DNA from 3 places in the Bacillus paramycoides genome. Region 1 is predicted to be linked to each of the others. Evidence: predicted binding sites of a transcription regulator. Region 1 holds the regulator's gene; each other region holds the start of a gene.
The links. The regulator Rex, encoded in region 1, represses fermentation and respiration genes when NADH is low (regulators of the CRP and FNR family bind a similar motif). The targets are predictions, from matches to a motif close to TTGTGAAATATTTCACAA.
Positions count from the first base shown of each region.

Region 1 (4,730 bases):
GGGTTTTATTGTGTATATAAAATGTGCATAACTTTTTTATTAATTGTGGGTAATGTGGAAAAAGTTATTTGGGTGTTTATTTTATAAAGGTGGATATGTGTATAAACTTGTGGATAAATCGGATGAAGTCTGACCTTTGAATGTATTCTTTTTCGGGAAATAAAAAACAAGAAGATATCTTTAAAAAACATTTTGAAATATGCTTTTATTATAGGGGACGCTAATATTGTCAAACCTTGTCGGTAAATCGATATGTTGTTTCGAATCTTTTATGCAATAGACGTTGAACTGGACTAGAGGATAAAAAGGATGCCCCATCGTCAATAATACCGATTAATGAGACACCCTTCTTATTACTACTCTTATAAATGCAACTCTTCCCATTCTGCCATACAAGCGTCAAGTTGCTCTTGTAATGTTTGTTTTTTCGTTGTAATTTCACTAGCCTTTTCGTAATCTGCATATATTTCTGGTAAGCAAAGTTGATCTTCTAACGTAGCAATTTCTTCTTCAAATTGTACAATGTTTTGTTCTAGTTCCTCAATTTTTCGAGTACGTTGACGCTCCAACTTTTTGCGCTCTTTTTCTTCGAGATAATTTAATTTTTCTTGTGCAACTGTCTTTTGAACGGGTGCTTCATCTTCTTGCTCTAATTCCGCACGTTCAATCATCTCATTTTTCTTTTCGACGTAGTAATCGTAATCCCCTAAATATTCTTGTGCACCTTCTGTTGATAGCTCAACAACAGTTGTCGTTACACGATTAATAAAGTAACGGTCATGTGAGACAAACAGAAGGGTACCTGGATAATCAATTAAAGCATTCTCCAAGATTTCTTTACTATTTAAATCAAGATGGTTCGTAGGCTCATCGAGAATTAATAAATTTGATTTTTGCATCATAAGTTTTGCAAGAGCTAACCGAGCCTTTTGTCCACCACTAAGAGAAGACACTGGTTTTAGTACATCGTCTCCTGTGAATAAGAAGTTGCCTAGTATTGTGCGAATTTCTTTTTCAGGCTGTAATGGATATTCATCCCATAATTCATTTAAAACTCGTTTAGAAGATGTTAAGTTAGCTTGTTCTTGATCATAATACCCAACAGATACATTGGATCCGAAAGAAACATCACCATGTAGTAGTGGTAACTTATTCACAATGGATTTTAATAATGTGGATTTTCCAATTCCGTTTGGGCCAACTAAAGCAACACTATCCCCGCGAGTTAAGCGCATTGTTACATGTTCAATAATCGGATCCTCATCATAGCCGATAGTTGCATCCTTTACTTGTAAAACATCATTTCCACTTTGTTTTTCGATATCGAAGTGGAAGGAAGCTGACTTAGAATCACCTAATGGTCTTGTTAATAGTTCCATACGGTCTAATTGTTTACGACGGCTTTGAGCGCGTTTTGTCGTAGATGCACGAGCTATATTTTTTTGAACGAAGTCCTCAAGCTTAGCGATTTCATCTTGTTGTTTTTCATAACGCTTCATTTCTTGCTCGTATAGTGCTGATTTCAAATCTAAATATTTACTGTAGTTACCAACAAATCGTCTGCTTTCTTTATTCGAAATTTCATATACTTGTGTAACGAGTTTGTCTAAGAAATAACGGTCATGGGAAACGATTAGTATTGCGCCAGGATAGCCTTGTAAATATTGTTCAAGCCATGTTAATGTTTCGATGTCTAAATGGTTTGTAGGCTCGTCCAAAATAAGTAAGTCTGGTTTCGTTAATAATAACTTACCGAGAGCTAATCGTGTCTTTTGTCCACCGCTTAATGTAGAAATCGTCGTCTGGTGCGTTTCAACTGGGAAGCCAAGACCACTTAAAATCGAGCGGATATCTGCTTCGTACTGATAGCCACCTTGATCTTTATAATCTAATTGTAATTGGTCATAATCAGCTAATAATCTTTCATATGTAGCCTCATTTGAAAAGTTTACTTCTTGTCCCATCTCTTGCTCTAGCCTTCGAAGTTTTGTCTCCATTTGCTGCAAGTGTGTAAAGACGGTTAACATTTCATCCCAAATTGTTAAAGACGTTTCTAAACCGGTATTTTGAGCTAAGTATCCGATTGAGACATCTTTCGGTTTTATAATTTCGCCACCATCATGGGATAGCTCACCAGCTATTATTTTTAATAACGTAGATTTTCCAGCTCCATTTCGTCCGACTAATGCGATACGATCTTTCGTTTGAACTTCCAATTTTATGTTTGCAAGAATCGTTTCTGCACCGTATAATTTCGAAAGCGCGTTTACTTGTAATAAAATCAATGTTTTCACCTCAAATAATTTCTTAACTTTGCCATGTTTATATTTCTCAATCATACTAAAAATAGTGTATAGTTTAAAATACAGAGAGAATACTTCTTCTTTCTATTATACAAGGAATTTAATAAGTGCTAAACTTCTGTATTTGATTAAAGCATATGAATAAAGATAGGAAGAGAGGAGAGGTTATATGGAGCAGCAGAAAATTCCACAAGCCACTGCTAAGAGATTGCCTCTATACTATCGATTTATCCAAAACTTATCTCTATCTGGTAAGCAACGTGTTTCATCAGCCGAATTAAGTGAAGCGGTAAAGGTTGATTCCGCAACTATTCGAAGAGATTTCTCATACTTTGGGGCGTTAGGGAAAAAAGGATATGGATATAACGTAAATTATTTATTATCATTTTTCCGTGAAACACTCGACCAAGATGATATAACACGTGTAGCGCTTATTGGAGTAGGTAATTTAGGGACCGCTTTCTTACATTATAATTTCACGAAAAACAATAATACAAAAATTGAAATGGCGTTTGACGTTAGTGAAGAGAAAGTAGGAACAGAAATCGGGGGCATTCCTGTATATCACTTAGATGAATTAGAAGAAAGATTATCAAATGATATACAAGTGGCAATATTAACAGTACCGGCTACAGTAGCACAATCTGTAGCAGATAGATTAGCTGAAACGAGTGTGCATGGTATTTTAAACTTCACACCAGCACGTTTAAATGTATCAGACAATATAAGAATTCATCATATTGATTTAGCAGTAGAGTTACAAACACTTGTTTACTTTTTAAAGAATTATCCACAATAAAACGCAGAGGAAGCGACCTCTGCGTTTTATTATTGTTTTTTCTTTGTGAATTTAACTAAGATAAGGCGAAGTGCCAAATTAAAATCAATTGTTGCCATAACTGCAAATAGTATTGTCCACATATTCCAGATTGTATCTGTTACGTTCGTAATGGCGAAGCGTGTAAAGATACATCCTAGAAGGAAGTACAATGCAGCCATGAACAATGGCGAGTTTCTCATACTAAAAATCCTCCGATAAAGCCTTGCATTTTTTCAGCTTCTTTAATCATTTCTTGAATGTGTTCATTACTCACTAAAACTTGAGCAACTGCAACTAATGTATTCATTGCAACATGGGCCGCAATTGGAACGATAATACGCTTCGTCTTTACATATAAAAAGGCAAATACGAGCCCCATTGCAGTGTATACCAATAAGTGAGTGAAATCAAAATGAATTGCTGCGAATACGAGAGAACTAATGATAGCAGCAATAAAGAAGTTAAACTTCTTATAAAGTGTACCAAATAAAATTTTTCTAAACACGATTTCTTCTAAAATAGGTCCGATTATAGATATAACAATTAGGAACCAAGGAGTAGTTCTTGCGATATCCATAAGCCTCGCTGTGTTTTCAGATCCAGGTTTAATACCTAATACATACATTTCAATCATACCAGCAATACTTTGTGAGAAAAATGCTAAGAAGAATCCGATAAAAATCCATCCAATTGTAGCTGGAACAGTAGACCGCGTTTTATCTAAATGTCTATCACGAATATCTGTTCTAAGTAACCAAAGCACGATACATAATGCAATAAAGAAGCTAATGATTGCCCAGTGGCCAGTTATGAGTTGGAATTTCTCCTCCCTAGTAAATCCTCTGTTATCATAAAGTCCAGTTTTCAGGAGAAGCGGTAATCCAGCTATGGATGATAACTGCATTAAAATGTATGTAACGATAACCCACCAATATTGTTTTTTCAAATGGTTTAACCATCCTTTCTACCTCTAGTGTATGAGATAAGGTAGGATAACATGTACATATGCTACCTACGATATAAACCTTACGTAAATTATGTTTTTTTCGTAAATCCTTACTTGAAATTATAATAGAAGACAGGAGAAAGTTGTGTGTGTAGCGAAAACAACTTAGGGTGTCCTTTCATATTGTAACATACGAGTAGTGGAAACAACGATTCATATAGTAAAGGTAGAAGAAGAGAGAATCTATATAGAAAAGTGTATAACTTAATTTGCGAAAAAATTATGATTTTTTTACTTGCAAAAGAAATTGAGATTATTTATTATTATAAGTGTGTTAGCACTCGGGTGACCTGAGTGCTAATAAATAAAATTTACATAACAAAATGAGGAGGTTATTGTTCATGCTAAAGCCATTAGGTGATCGCGTTGTAATTGAGCTTGTTCAAGCGGAAGAAAAAACAGCAAGTGGTATTGTATTACCAGACACAGCAAAAGAAAAACCACAAGAGGGTAAAGTTATTGCAGTAGGTACTGGTCGAGTGCTTGAAAATGGTGAGCGTGTTGCTTTAGAGGTAGCAGCAGGTGATCTTATCATCTTCTCAAAATATGCAGGTACTGAAGTGAAATACGAAGGTACAGACTACTTGATTTTACGTGAAAG
Region 1 covers NZ_CP152427.1:258,560-263,289, forward strand. Annotated here, with positions in the region: gene AAG068_RS01505 (ABC-F family ATP-binding cassette domain-containing protein) at 363-2,285, opposite strand; gene AAG068_RS01510 (redox-sensing transcriptional repressor Rex) at 2,473-3,102, shown strand; gene AAG068_RS01515 (YdiK family protein) at 3,132-3,323, opposite strand; gene AAG068_RS01520 (CPBP family intramembrane glutamic endopeptidase) at 3,320-4,069, opposite strand; gene groES (co-chaperone GroES) at 4,471-4,730, shown strand, end outside.

Region 2 (4,730 bases), 1.5 Mb from region 1:
AGTATATTGTAGTAATAATTAAAAAAGCTATTACATATAAAAGTGAATATTTTTCTTCTAACGCAGTAACATGACTATATATATTTCCAATTACAATTTGAAACGCTATTATACTTACAGTCGCTAATAAGATGCTACATATGAATGCGATAAAAAACTTAGCTCTAATGCCTTGTAATGATTTAATCTTCAATTTTATATCCGACTCCCCAAACATTTTGAATAAACTTCGGTTCTTTTGGATTCTCTTCAATTTTATTTCTTAATCTTGCGATATGAACCATTACTGTATTATTACTTTCATAGGCTCTTTCTTTCCAAACGCTTTCATATATTTCTTCAATAGTAAAAACACGATTCTTTGCAGCTGCCATTAAGTACAAAATATCATATTCAGTTTTCGTAAGATTGATTGTTTCTCCGTATAACATTACTGTTCTAGACACTTCATCTATTTCTAAACCTCTAATGTTTATTTTCTTTTCTATTACTTGGACAGCATTTTGATTGAAATATGTATACCTTCTTAATTGAGCTTTCACTCTCGCTATAAATTCAATTGTACTAAACGGCTTCACAATATAATCATCTGCGCCAGTACTAAATCCAATTACTTTATCTACATCCGATGATTTTGCACTTAAAAACATAATTGGTAAACTATGTTTCTCTCTAATCCTTCTGCACAATTCTATCCCATCCATGTGTGGCATCATAATATCCAAAATAGCAAGTTGAATACTGTTATTATTTATAATTTCTAAAGCCTCTTCTCCGTTATGAGCACTTAAAACTTTAAAACCTTCTTGCATTAAATTCGCGTTAACAAATCGAACAATATCTTGATCATCATCTACAATTAAAATTGAGTTTTTCTCCATATACAAACCTCTTTTTGAAATATATTCCACAATCAATTTTATCACAAATCAAAACCATACTTCCCTCTTGAATAATCTTTATTTTCAGACTAGATTATATAATAACAACACATTCTAGTTTCAAAAGAAATGGAGTGAAAGCATGTTTCCTATATTGAAAACCGACCGACTCATTTTAAGAGAACTTACCGAAGAAGATGCACCGAGTATACTACAATGCTTCTCTAATACTGACGTACTGCGCTATTATGGCCAAAAACCATTACAAGATGTTGATCAAGTGAAACAAATCATTCATAACTTTAAACTGAGTTACAATGCAAGAAGCGGTATAAAGTGGGGAATTGAATTAAAAAACAAGAAAGAACTCATTGGAACAATTGGGTTTCATGATTGGTCTTCTGAGCATAAACGGGCCAATTTAAGTTATGCCTTTTTCCCTGAATACTGGGGAAAAGGATATGCGACTGAAGCTGTTTCTGAGGTTATATCATACGGTTTCCATACCATTCACTTAAAGCGTATTGGGGCAATTGTATTTCTTGAAAATGAAGCTTCAAATAAGGTGCTATTAAAATTAGGATTTGAAAAAGAAGGCGTTCTAAAAAATTATATGTATCAAGATGATATCCCCTATGACACGAATTTTTATTCTTTATTAAAATCGGTTTAATAGAAATTATGCGTAAAAACTCGTTTCAGAATAGTGGATCTTTAACGAAAGATGGGAAACCGAGCGTTGTTCATTTCTTAGATCATCATGCGACTGATGCGAAGTACAATAAATTATATAATTTAAAAAAAGGGGCATGAGCATATTCTTACTCATATCCCTTTTTTACGTTCTTTTTCTGTTTTCGCAATGCTTTTGGAATGTATACACAGAAAGGTTCGCTTTCCATGTAATCTCCCGTTATTGCATATGCTCTAGAACGAGATCCCCCACAAACATATCGAAACTCACAAACACCACATTTTCCTTTATAATTGTCAGGATTACGAAGGTTTTGAAAAACAGGGGAGTTTCGATAGATTTCAGCTAGCGATTTTGTTCTAATATTCCCGGTTTTAATCGGCAATAACCCACTTGGATATACATCTCCAATATGAGAAATAAATACAAAACCGTTTCCATCATTCACCCCTTTTGGAGCACGCCCAAGCTCATTAACTCGCCCCGTCATCCCATTTATCAATACATCCTGATATTGAATGACCTGTTTTTCCTTTTTATGTTCTTTCATTTTTTCTTGGATCACAACACGTCTATAGTGCTGACCAGCTGTTGTTTTAATATCAAAAGAAACCTTCTTACTAAGTTGATATAGCCAACGGAATACCCTTTCATGTTGAGCTGGTGAAATCATATCTTTTTCCTTACCTCGCCCTGTTGGAACTAAGAAAAATATACTCCAGAGTACACATTCTAATTCTTCTATTAATACTGCCATCTCTTCAAGTACATCCACATTATAATTAGAAACAACAGTATTAATTTGAATAGGAATTTTTAATTCATGCAAATAACGAATCGCATTCATCGTTAATTGAAATGACCCTTCTGTCCCTCTAAAATGATCGTGTATTGCAGCTGTTGGTCCATCTAAACTAAATGCCCATCTAGCAAGTCCTACTTCTTTTGCTTTTTGAATCGTTTCTTTCGTAACGTTCGGGGTGGCACTTGGCGTCATAGATACTCGAACACCTTTTTTCACTGCATATTCCGCAATATCATATACATCTGAACGCATTAATGGATCTCCACCAGTAAATACAAGCATTGGGTTTTCCATTTCATATATATCATCAATTAGTTTTTTTCCTTCTTCGAATGTTAGCTCTAGAGGATGACGATGATACTGTGCTTCTGCACGACAATGCAGACATTTTAATTGACATGCCCTTGTCAACTCCCATATTACGATAAATGGATTTTTATTAAAATCAAGATTCATCAATATTAACCCTCCCATCAATTGATATTCTAATTGTAAAGTTATATATGTATTTATGGTGTGAGATGCATCACAAATAACTCTCTTCCTAACCTGCTGTTGATCTAATGTTTCTACCTTCCTCTTCAACAATTACAGAATCTCTTTTTTAATATAAATACCCCTTTAGACTAAATTATCTAAAGGGGCAAAACTACACAACTTTTTATTAACATCGCGGCTTTCTTCAACTCATCAAATTTAAATTACGTTTTTTTAAAGTTTTTCAACATCTTTACTTCTTTTCTAAAACCATAAAGAATGTACTATCCGGTAGCGCAACAGCATTCCCAGACTCATCTTTAAACTCGATTTTCTCGCTAAGATGTTGTGTATATCCATCCTGTAAATAGTTCATAGCTTGAACGATGTTTATGTTATCTCCAAAGATACCCTTTACGAAATCCTTATATTCGTTTGGCGTAAATATTCCAAACTGCTCTTGCACCTCATGAACGAAGGAATCCTCGCCCCATGTATACGTATATAAGAACTCCATTGCATCGTTAACAGACATTTTGACTGTATTGTCTGCAAGTACCTCATACTGGATTATGCGCCCCTTAAATTCACGGATATACTGCTCTAAGAACTTCATTGCACCTGCATCTTTAAAATGAATCACACGCATTAACGTTTTATCTTCGGTCATGATACCATCACGAATGATAATACGACCTCCTGGTTTTAACACCTCATAGGCACTCTGCAGCCCCTTTTTAATTACTTCATGATTGAATTTCTTACCTTCATACTCGATATAAGAGAACAGCTCATGAAGGATAGAAGAATATACAATCGTATCAACCGATTCTTTTTCAAACGAGCTGTTTAAGTTGATTGCATCCCCTTTAATGACGTCCCAAGAACGCCCCTCGTTCTGCTTCTTCTTTTTCAACGTATCAATTACGTTTTCAGAAATATCGATACCGTAGATTCGTTTGTCCTCGGTCTCTTCTTCGATCATGTCTAACATGACACCGCCACCGGCTCCGACATCTACAATCATATCTCCCTTTATATAATCAAGAATAATTCGTTTATCATCAGCTGAGCTATTCATATGCTCCAGATACACTTCTTCGTTATGGAATCTATCATATGCATCCTTACGTAACCCGAAGAAATCAAAGAGCAATACATTTGCCCGAGCATGCATCATATCTATCTTTTCTGCCTCTACACAGAAGGTAATTAACGCCTCACCTACAGCAGAAAACTGAAACGACACATACGCGGTCTTCATATCTTCATCGACTTTCACCTTAAAAGAAACATGCGTTGTATTCGGTTTCTCGTTCTCACGGTACTCCCGTAGATACTTCTCAATAACCCGCTTACGATACACGTTGTCCTTTTTTTCGCCTTTGAAATCATAATGCAGCTGCTGCATCAATTTCTCGAAATGTATATGCTGAACTTTTCTAGTGCCTATCTCGTTCTTTAACATAACAAAAACTGCCCAAATATCCTCAAAGCTAAGAGCATGCATAGACGGTTCTACATACCACAAATCCTTATCAGATAAAAATGTTTGAACGTCTCTCTTCTCGCTCCCCATAATTATATCTTTTTCAAATACTGACTCCTTATGTTTTGGCGTGAGTCTATGTATACGAGAAGTAAATGGCTCCATATAACCATCAAACAGGCCATCAATTGTAATCTTCAAATCGTTCTTCACTTCACTCCACAAAGCTTTTGATACACCTTCAATAATGCATTGGTTAAGATAGTATAGAATCTCCTTTAACCTAACGTCTCCGTATTCTTCTTTATATGTATTAATTAAATCAACATGAGAGTCCAAACGAGCCTCCCCGCGTATATACTGCCCGATTAATCCATGTGTTCT
Region 2 covers NZ_CP152427.1:1,762,276-1,767,005, reverse strand. Annotated here, with positions in the region: gene AAG068_RS09175 (sensor histidine kinase) at 1-193, opposite strand, end outside; gene AAG068_RS09170 (response regulator transcription factor) at 183-881, opposite strand; gene AAG068_RS09165 (GNAT family N-acetyltransferase) at 1,024-1,554, shown strand; gene AAG068_RS09160 (hypothetical protein) at 1,563-1,694, shown strand; gene AAG068_RS09155 (TIGR04053 family radical SAM/SPASM domain-containing protein) at 1,703-2,836, opposite strand; gene AAG068_RS09150 (class I SAM-dependent methyltransferase) at 3,111-4,730, opposite strand, start outside.
Region 2: a site for Rex is predicted at 2,895-2,912, ahead of AAG068_RS09155 (TIGR04053 family radical SAM/SPASM domain-containing protein). Genes of this name have one in related genera too.

Region 3 (4,730 bases), 850 kb from region 1:
AAATGACGTCACCAGCCATCGTTTCAATCGCATATTTATATATTTCCCTTTCTTCAATATGCGGTATAAACAAGGACCAGATTCCTTCTTCTGTCACTTGTAGCATCTTATGTTGCTCATAATCCCATTCATTAAAATCTCCAACAACACTCATTGCTTTCGCATGAGGAGCCCATACTGTAAATCGTACACCTCGCATCTCATCTTCCGTCACAACATGTGCGCCAAAGATGTTATAACTTTCATAGTACTTTTCTGTATGAAACTCATCTCGTTTCACTTCTTCACAATTTATTACACTCAATATGCTCACCTCACTAAGATGACAGAATTTTTTATACTTTACCAATTCTGCGAAAAACTGAAATATCCTTGTTAATTTATAAAAAATATACGTTTTTTTCTTAAAAATGTTGGTTTTTTTTCACATTTCCATATAAAATATCGAATTTTGACGAATATTCATTGAAAGCGCTTCGTTTTTTATTAGTCCTTCACCTTACTATTTATTTCTCAACCTCTATTTTATTAGCTTTATCCTCTTTTTCACGTTATTTTCCACTTGAAATCATAGAAAAATAATCTGTCATAAAAAATGTTTCTCAATATTTTTTGTCATAATTTTATTGAAATACGAAATTCATAAGTAGACATTTTTGTTCTCAATAAAGAATATTAAATTTTCGTAAATATAACTTATACTAAAATACTGTGTTTACTCTATCTATATCCAAAACGAAAATTCGATAAAAAATTAAATTAAGGTGGGTTCTTATGCCAGTAAAACAAAAATTAGAAATGGGAGTTGGCACGGCAACGCTCAGCTTATCACTTACATTCGGTGGTTTATTCGCTTATTTCAGTGATTCCGAAACATCGAGTAACTCATTTCAAGCTGTCTAACAACAAAATTAGATACTGAAAGCTACTTGGTCAATATTATTATGCAAGACCTGACGAAAACTTGCAGGTGATGTAAATGGTGATAAAGATATTCGCTTCGTTGAAAAGAACTTCTTGAAAAAAGGTCCGGATGCATCTAAATCACAAACACCTGTTGAAAAATCTAAAGGCGGTACACTGGCAGATATTTTAACGAAATTAGGATTAACGCCTAAAAAATAATAATAAAGAGCACTCTACTTTACGTAGAGTGCTCTTTTCTATAAACGACCCTGATCCAGCAAAAGGGGTATATTGGGGATATACAAGGGAAACCGGAAAAGGAATTTATATTAAATTATATATAAATCCAGAAGTAAGAAGTAGGTCCCCACTTCTGGATTATTTAGCAATTATTATAGTACTGGTGCCATTGTTTCTTTTAATACTTTTACAGAATGAGCGAATTTCACTTTTTCTTCTTCATTTAGCTCAAGTTCTACGATTTCACGTACACCTTCGCGGTTAATAACAGCTGGAACACCTACGTAAGCATCTTTCTCACCGTATTGACCTTCAAGGTATGCAGATACAGTTAATACGCTGTTCTCGTTGTTTAAGATTGCTTTAGTTACACGAAGTAGTGACATACCGATTCCGTAGTACGTTGCACCTTTACGTTCGATGATATGGTAAGCTGCATCACGTACATTTTCGAAGATTTTATCTAAGTCTTCTTGTTTGTACTGTTCGTTGTTAGCTAAAATTGTTTCTAGTTTTTGTACACCGATAGTAGCGTGGCTCCATACTGGAAGTTCAGTATCACCGTGCTCACCAACAATATAAGCATGAACATTACGTGGATCTACATCTAAGTAGTCACCTAACATGTAACGGAAACGAGCAGAGTCTAAAGTAGTACCAGAACCAATTACGCGCTCTTTTGGTAGACCAGATTCTTTCCAAGTTACGTAAGTTAAAATATCAACTGGGTTAGTTGCGATTAAGAAGATTCCATCGAATCCGCTATCCATAATGCCGCGAACGATTTGTTTAAAGATCTTTGTATTTTTCTCAACTAAGTCTAAACGAGTTTCACCTGGCTTTTGTGGTAATCCAGCAGTGATAACAACTAAATCTGCATCTTTACAATCTGCATAGCTACCGCTCCAAACTTTTGTTGGTGATGGAGAGAATGGTACCGCATGGCTTAAGTCCATTGCTTCCCCTTCTGCTTTTGCTTCATTAACATCTACTAATACGAATTCTTCAGCTACACCTTGGTTAATCATTGAGTAAGCGTAACTACAACCTACAGCTCCTGTTCCTACTAATACTACACGATTGATACCTTTTTTCATGGTAATTTCCCCTCTCTATTGTTCACATATATTTTTTTATGATTGTTTAAGTAATTAATTAAAATACTAATTTAATGTTGTTTAACTTCTTTACATTCATATTGTAGCACGTATTATTGTGAATTTCTTCACAAATTATGACCTATTTGTGAACTTTTTCACATAGAGTGTAAAGTTATTAAATCAAGTATGAAATCAATCTCAATGGAGGCGTTTTCTTCAGATTGTGAAAGGGTTTTTCTTATGTTTTTGTCGGTAAGTGAAATTATATCGACGATTATTTAAATATATCAACAATTTTGGGAATATATCGACCGTAACTCAAATTATATCGTCGATTCGACAAGGAATATCGACTTACCGACAAAACCCGACAATAATGACAACATAAAGTGAACCTATAATCAGTGGGAATTTTACTGCCCGTTAATGTCGGATAAAAAAGCTGCCTCCAATAGATCACCTATTAGAGGCAGCTTCTTTATTTATTTTCCGCAGTAGCACCTAATACAGCAGCTTTTACATAATGTTGACTGTTTAATTTTTGTAAATCCTCGGCACTTCCCGTTACCACTATTTCAATAACTTTTACATCTTGCTCACTTGGTTTTGCTTTCTTTCCTTACTCTCTCCTTTCTATTAGTTAGACGATCTAAATAGAAAAAAGTATACAAGAAATCTATAAAAAAAAGCAGACTATTCAAAGTCCACTTTTACACAACAAAAAAGAGATAGCAGATTATGCTATCTCTTTTAGTATGACCCGTACGGGATTCGAACCCGTGTTACCGCCGTGAAAGGGCGGTGTCTTAACCACTTGACCAACGGGCCAATTACTGGCAGAGAAGAAGGGATTCGAACCCTCGCACCGCGTTCGCGATCTACTCCCTTAGCAGGGGAGCCCCTTGAGCCACTTGGGTACTTCTCTATAAATATGGCTCCGCAGGTAGGACTCGAACCTACGACCGATCGGTTAACAGCCGATAGCTCTACCACTGAGCTACTGCGGAACAATTATGGTGGGCCTAAATGGACTCGAACCATCGACCTCACGCTTATCAGGCGTGCGCTCTAACCAGCTGAGCTATAGGCCCATAATTGAAAAGCGGGTGAAGAGAATCGAACTCTCGACCAGAGCTTGGAAGGCTCTTGTTTTACCACTAAACTACACCCGCATTAAATTGTAAATGGTGAGCCATGAAGGACTCGAACCTTCGACCCTCTGATTAAAAGTCAGATGCTCTACCAACTGAGCTAATGGCTCATTTTGAAAGTGGTGCCGACTAGAGGACTTGAACCCCCAACCTACTGATTACAAGTCAGTTGCTCTACCAATTGAGCTAAGTCGGCTTGCGACTTCAAAATGGTGGCTCGGGACGGAATCGAACCGCCGACACGAGGATTTTCAGTCCTCTGCTCTACCGACTGAGCTACCGAGCCTTTATGTAAAAATGGCGGTCCCGACCGGGGTCGAACCGGCGATCTCCTGCGTGACAGGCAGGCATGTTAACCACTACACCACGGGACCATTTGGTTGCGGGGACAGGATTTGAACCTGCGACCTTCGGGTTATGAGCCCGACGAGCTACCGTGCTGCTCCACCCCGCGATGATAAAATATTTACTTTAGAAAAAATGGAGGAGGTAGAGGGATTCGAACCCCCGCGCGACTCTCGCCGCCTGTCGGTTTTCAAGACCGATCCCTTCAGCCGAACTTGGGTATACCTCCGAGATATAAACCTTCAATGGTGGACCTTGTAGGACTCGAACCTACGACCGGACGGTTATGAGCCGTCTGCTCTAACCAGCTGAGCTAAAGGTCCTTTATGGTAGCGGCGGAGGGGATCGAACCCCCGACCTCACGGGTATGAACCGTACGCTCTAGCCAGCTGAGCTACACCGCCATAAGTGATATTGAAATAAGTGGAGCCTAGCGGGATCGAACCGCTGACCTCCTGCGTGCAAGGCAGGCGCTCTCCCAGCTGAGCTAAGGCCCCATGTTTTTGGGAATATCGGGAAGACAGGATTTGAACCTGCGACCCCCTGGTCCCAAACCAGGTGCTCTACCAAGCTGAGCCACTTCCCGTTAATAAAAGCGCGCCCGAGAGGAGTCGAACCCCTAACCTCTTGATCCGTAGTCAAACGCTCTATCCAATTGAGCTACGGGCGCATATGGTGCCGAGGGCGGGGGTCGAACCCGCACGGTGGTCACCCACCGCAGGATTTTAAGTCCTGTGCGTCTGCCTGTTCCGCCACCCCGGCATGTCATATTGAAAATTGGAGCGGAAGACGGGATTCGAACCCGCGACCCCAACCTTGGCAAGGTTGTATTCTACCACTGAACTACTTCCGCAAGACATGTATGAGTTATTTAATTAAAAGTGCGGGTGAAGGGAGTCGAACCCCCACGCCAAAGGCGCCAGATCCTAAGTCTGGTGCGTCTGCCAATTCCGCCACACCCGCATATTAATTTATTTAAGAAAAATGG
Region 3 covers NZ_CP152427.1:4,696,403-4,701,132, forward strand. Annotated here, with positions in the region: gene glgB (1,4-alpha-glucan branching protein GlgB) at 1-304, opposite strand, end outside; partial or broken gene AAG068_RS24410 (TasA family protein) at 775-897, shown strand; partial or broken gene AAG068_RS24415 (dockerin type I domain-containing protein) at 923-1,125, shown strand; gene AAG068_RS24420 (L-lactate dehydrogenase) at 1,299-2,243, opposite strand; partial or broken gene AAG068_RS24425 (anti sigma factor C-terminal domain-containing protein) at 2,725-2,865, opposite strand; tRNA gene AAG068_RS24430 (tRNA-Glu) at 3,003-3,074, opposite strand; tRNA gene AAG068_RS24435 (tRNA-Ser) at 3,081-3,171, opposite strand; tRNA gene AAG068_RS24440 (tRNA-Asn) at 3,179-3,253, opposite strand; tRNA gene AAG068_RS24445 (tRNA-Ile) at 3,261-3,337, opposite strand; tRNA gene AAG068_RS24450 (tRNA-Gly) at 3,348-3,418, opposite strand; tRNA gene AAG068_RS24455 (tRNA-Lys) at 3,432-3,507, opposite strand; tRNA gene AAG068_RS24460 (tRNA-Thr) at 3,518-3,593, opposite strand; tRNA gene AAG068_RS24465 (tRNA-Phe) at 3,608-3,683, opposite strand; tRNA gene AAG068_RS24470 (tRNA-Asp) at 3,696-3,771, opposite strand; tRNA gene AAG068_RS24475 (tRNA-Met) at 3,775-3,851, opposite strand; tRNA gene AAG068_RS24480 (tRNA-Ser) at 3,879-3,971, opposite strand; tRNA gene AAG068_RS24485 (tRNA-Ile) at 3,989-4,065, opposite strand; tRNA gene AAG068_RS24490 (tRNA-Met) at 4,070-4,146, opposite strand; tRNA gene AAG068_RS24495 (tRNA-Ala) at 4,167-4,239, opposite strand; tRNA gene AAG068_RS24500 (tRNA-Pro) at 4,255-4,328, opposite strand; tRNA gene AAG068_RS24505 (tRNA-Arg) at 4,339-4,412, opposite strand; tRNA gene AAG068_RS24510 (tRNA-Leu) at 4,416-4,504, opposite strand; tRNA gene AAG068_RS24515 (tRNA-Gly) at 4,521-4,595, opposite strand; tRNA gene AAG068_RS24520 (tRNA-Leu) at 4,625-4,705, opposite strand; tRNA gene AAG068_RS24525 (tRNA-His) at 4,728-4,730, opposite strand, start outside.
Region 3: a site for Rex is predicted at 2,360-2,377, ahead of AAG068_RS24420 (L-lactate dehydrogenase). Genes of this name have one in related genera too.